Regions from separate parts of the Arthrobacter jiangjiafuii genome, predicted to be linked through region 2. Evidence: predicted binding sites of a transcription regulator. Region 2 holds the regulator's gene; the other holds the start of a gene.

Region 1 (2,449 bases), 790 kb from region 2:
GGACAAACCCCGCCACCTGTTGGGCATTTCCGAACCGGATGACATCTTCACCGCGATCGAAAACGGCGCCGACACCTTTGACTGTGTCTCCCCCACCCGGGTGGCCCGCACCAGTGCGTTCTACACCCCGCACGGGCGGCTGAACCTGTCCAACGCCCGCTTCAAGAAGGACTTCACGCCGCTGGTGGAGGGCTGCGACTGCTATGCCTGCGCGCACTACACGAAGGCCTACATCCACCACCTGTTCCGGGCCAAGGAAATGGTCGCGTCCACGCTGGTCTCCATCCACAACGAGCGTTTCACCGTAAAACTGGTCGACGACGCCCGGCTGGCCATCGAGGACGGCTCCTTCTTCGACTTCAAGGCAGAGACCCTCGGGAAGTACTACAGCTCCAAGGTCTAGGCTGCCGGTGGCGCTTCGGTGACAGCTGCGTAGCTCGGTTCGCGCTTCTTGATCGCTTTGATGACCGCGGCCGTGACCGGCACGAAGAGGAACTCGATAAGCGTTTTGTACACGAAGCCGAAGATCACGTAATTGATGAAGCTGCCCGGGTCGGAAATCCCAATCACGGGGGCAGCGACAGCGCAGAAAATCAGCGTGTCCGCGAACTCGCCCACGCCGGTGGACGCCATCAGCCGGCCGGCCAGCGCCTTTTCCCGGAACTTCTCCTTCATCTTGACCAGGACCCAGGAATTCAGTGTCTGTCCGGCCAGGAAGCCCAGGAGACTGGCCAGCACGATCTGCCACACAGGACCCAGCGCCAGCTCCAGCGCAGCCTGCTTGGACTGCCCGTAGTCGTCGTCGAACCCCGGCAGCGCAATAATGACGGCAAAGCTGACCGCCGCCAGGGCCGCCACCGCAAAACCGGTGAAAATCGCCCGGCGGGCCGCCTTGAAGCCGTACACCTCGCTGATGACATCCCCGAGGATGTAGGCCAGCGGGAAAAGGAAGAACCCGCCGTCGGTCACGATGCTGAAGTCTCCGACAATCGGGCCCAGCGCGATCGGACCCAGCACCACACCCTTCGTGGCTCCGATGTTGGAAATGACGATCACCACGCACATGAGCGCCAGGATGATGTCGTAATGGGAGCTGCCCCGCTGGGCAAAGGCCGGAGCGGGAGCCGTTTCGGCGCCGGACTGCGTGTGCATGGGTCTTCCGTTTCAGTAGTGGTTCGCCTGGCGATCCGCCGGCTGTATTAGCACTGTGCCCGCTGCACCGGGCGGCCCTGCGTGGGCCGCCGTCAATTCTGCCATGTTCCGCCCCGACTCCGCTCCCTGCCCGCCCGGACACCCCTGTGCGGTGCGTTTTTGAACACGTTCAAAACCGTGATGTACTTGCGGGCGGGCAACCCCGCAACCGGTGCACGCCAGGGCCGGCCCCCTTCAGCCTGCGTACCACCCACAAGCGGCGCATAACGGAAACCAGGAGCGTTGATGGCCGCGACGGACAAGAGCGAACAGACGCGTCGGCTTCTGCTGGAAACAGCACTGGAACTCTTCCGCTCGCAGGGGTACGCCAAAACCACGATGCGCAGCATTGCCGAGGCAGCTGAGGTCTCCGTCGGCAACGCCTATTACTACTTCCGCTCCAAGGACGAGCTGGTGGCCGAGCTATACCGCTTCCTCCAGGACGAACACCGCACCCGCTCCCTGCCGCTGCTGCGCGAAGGCCACAATCTGGGTGAACACCTGCGGCTGATCCTGCTCGCCAATCTGGAGGTCATGGGTCCGTACCATGACTTCGGCGCCCACTTCATGCGCACGGCCATGCCGTCGTCGGGCAGGGCACCCGCCTACAGCCGGCACGCGGCCGGCGCCGGCGTGGGCCGCGCCAAATCCATCGCCCTGTTCCGGCAGGCGGTTACCAGGTCCCGCCCGCAGCCGCCGCTGGCCATCCGCGACGACCTGCCCGAACTCCTGTGGCTGGTGCACATGGGCGTGACCCTGTTCTGGATTTATGACCGCTCCCCCGGCCAGCACCGCTCCCGCCGGCTCGTGGAAAACGTGGCACCGCTGGCCGCGAAGCTGGTGATCCTCTCCCGCCTGCCCGTGGTCCGCAATATCGTGGAGGATGTAGTACGCCTATTCCAGGGAGCCAGGGCCCATGATTGAACGCGGGGACGACGACGTCGCACCCCCCGCGCTGCCCGGCGCCACCGCCATCCCCCGGCCCCGGGTACTTCCCGGGCCGGTTGCCGTGGCACTGGGTTACACCGTGGCCTGCCTGGTCCTGGCCGTGATTGCCACCCTGGTCATCGGCTGGGGAACCGCACGCGACTTCTGGGGCTATGTCTGGACGATCTTCGCCGCTGCGTTTTATGCCGCCGGATTCGGGCTGTTCACAGCCCTTCCAGTGGCTGTGGTCCTGGGCTGGGCGATGCGGCGCGTGCTGAACCAGGGCCTCCATATCCTGGCGTTTTTCCTTGTGCCAACCCTGCTGGGGTGG
Region 2 (2,449 bases):
CAGGCGGTTGGCGATGACCGAGGCCACCTCCACCGGGGTTCCCGTCACCAGCCATACCGGCCGGCCGGATTTCATGTGCTGTTCGGTCAGGGCGCGGGTCCCCGGCCAGATCTTGGACTCGATCATCTCGTCGTAGACCTCCTCGCCCAGGACCCGGATATCCGCGGCCGCCAGGCCGGTGGCCAGCGTCAGGGCGGCGTCCCGGACCGAATGGACGTCCTTGAGATTCTCGCCCTGCAGCAGGAAGCGGGCCTGCTTCCGGGCAAATCCGAAGGCCTCGCGCAGCGTGAAGATCTTGCGCTGGTACATCTTCCGGCCCACGTGAAACAGGCTGGCCCCGCGCATCAGGGTGTTATCGACGTCGAAGAACGCGGCTTCGCCAGGGGTTACCGCCGCTGCCGTGGGCTCGGCGGCTCGTACAACGGTGGTTCTGGGCATACCCCTGAGTCTACGCAGAAACCGGCACGTGACGCGGAACGACAGATCCCGGCGCAGGCGGGAGCCGTGGAGCGGCTACTTTGGAAGGATGAACATTTCGGCCGCCGGCCCCTCTCCGGACCTTCTGCTCCTGACCCGACCGGGCTGCCATCTGTGCGTTGCCGCGCGGCAGGTCCTGGACCGGATCAGCGCCGATCTGGGAATCCCCTGGCGTGAGCAGTCAATTGAGGGGGATGATGAACTGGCCTCTCGCTTCGGCGAGGAAATCCCGGTCCTGCTGATAGACGGAATCCAGCGCGACTTCTGGCAGCTCGACGAAACCCGGATCCGCCGGCTGCTGGGCCATTAACCGCACCCCGGCAAGTGCTTTGTCAGCACCCGGCCGCGGACTAGAGTGGGGAAACCGGGGCCCTCCAGGCGACCGGACCGGGCTCGGGCCGCGCACCCAAATGACGACAACGACGATAGGTACATGTGAGCATCTCGGAGGAACCAGCCCGGCCGGCCGGCGCTGCGGCAGCCCACCGGAACATTCCGCCTGCCTCCCTTGCCCGTCTGACCATCTACCTGCGCGCGCTCGGCACCATGCTGGCCGACGGCGTCGAGCGCGTCTCCTCGGATGAACTGGCCGAAGCCACAGGAGTGAATTCGCCCAAAGTCCGCAAGGACCTTTCCTATCTGGGCTCCTACGGCACACGCGGTGTCGGTTACGAGGTGTCGTACCTCAGCGGACATATTGCCGCCGCATTGGGCCTGACGCAGAACTGGCGCGTGGCGATCGTCGGGGCCGGAAACCTGGGCAAGGCCCTGGCCGGCTATCCCGGATTCGGGTCGCGCGGCTTCGAGGTGGTGGCCCTGCTCGACTCCGATCCACTGGTGGTGGGGCAGGAAATCGGCTGGCTGCGGGTCAGCCCCGTCGATGTGATGGAAACCGTGCTTGAACGCACCCGGGCCAACATGGCGGTCCTCTCTGTACCGGCGGATGTGGCCCAGGGCCTGTGCGACAGGCTGGTGGCGTGTGGCATCACCAGCATCCTCAGCTTCGCACCGGTGGTGCTGCAGGTTCCCGACCACGTCCAGCTGCGGAAGGTGGACATGGCTACCGAGCTGCAGATCCTCGCCTACCACGCGCAGCGGGCCCGGGTTTCCGATATCGCGGATCAAGCCAGGGCCCGGCTGGCCGAATAGCCCCCCGTCCCCGCGCGTTTGGAGCCCGGCCCGGCCGGCGCCCGCAAGTCAGCCTCCGCCGCCGCGGTACCGGGGGGTCCGGGGGCGGAAATACCTGTTGCAGTCCCTGCGGTACAACAGGGCCAGGCCGGCCGCCGCTGCCGCCGCGGCATAGACCTGCGCCACTTCGCCGTGCACCAGGGCCGCCACCAGTGCAGGACCGACGAGGACAGTGCCGCCGATCCGGGCCCAGTTCCGGCCCTCCCTGATCAGGAAGGCGAACAGCAGGTACAAGCCAAACACCACGAGCGCGGTGGCCAGGGCGAGCCCCTGGAACAGGGCCGCATAGCGGGTGACATCGACACCGAACCTTTCGAGCTGCGCAGCGGTGGCGGATAGTTCCGAAACGGGTGCCCGGGTCGCTGCGACACCGCCAATCAGGGTGATGATGCCACCGAGCACAATCAGGGCCGCGGACAGCCTGACCACGCGCGGCCGCGGTCCCTTCCATTCGCGGTAGGGAACACGGATGAGAGCCGCCGGCAACGGGGCCCAGTCGGGAGGTGCCATGCCTTGTCCGGCGTTCGCCGTCGGGTGGGAAACACCGGAACTTGCCTGGACTCCAGGGGCGCCGGCCCGAAGGGAAATCGCGGATCGGATGCCGCGGCCCCGGCGGGACTCGCGCTGACGTGGGGGAGTGGGGGAAGCAGGAAATGAACTCATAGCGGGTGCCGCCTTCGTCACAAGGAATTAGCCCCGCGCCGGAACCGGCTGGCTGCCCGGCGGGTCATAAAACGCTACTCCCGCAGTCCGCGCCTGTGACCCCTGCAGCCCGGGATGCAGG

The links. Region 2 encodes Rex, which represses fermentation and respiration genes when NADH is low (regulators of the CRP and FNR family bind a similar motif). Its sites were predicted from a motif close to CTTGTGAANNNNTTCACAAG; they were not measured.
Region 1: a site for Rex is predicted at 1,309-1,328, ahead of KKR91_RS01740 (queuosine precursor transporter). Genes of this name have one in related genera too.

The regions. Positions count from the first base shown of each region.
Region 1 covers NZ_CP076022.1:326,413-328,861, reverse strand. The annotation lists gene tgt (tRNA guanosine(34) transglycosylase Tgt) at 1-403, shown strand, start outside; gene KKR91_RS01740 (queuosine precursor transporter) at 400-1,152, opposite strand; gene KKR91_RS01735 (TetR/AcrR family transcriptional regulator) at 1,438-2,115, shown strand; gene KKR91_RS01730 (hypothetical protein) at 2,108-2,449, shown strand, end outside.
Region 2 covers NZ_CP076022.1:3,131,616-3,134,064, reverse strand. The annotation lists gene KKR91_RS14700 (HAD family hydrolase) at 1-438, opposite strand, end outside; gene KKR91_RS14695 (glutaredoxin family protein) at 527-787, shown strand; gene KKR91_RS14690 (redox-sensing transcriptional repressor Rex) at 913-1,626, shown strand; gene KKR91_RS14685 (hypothetical protein) at 1,675-2,175, opposite strand.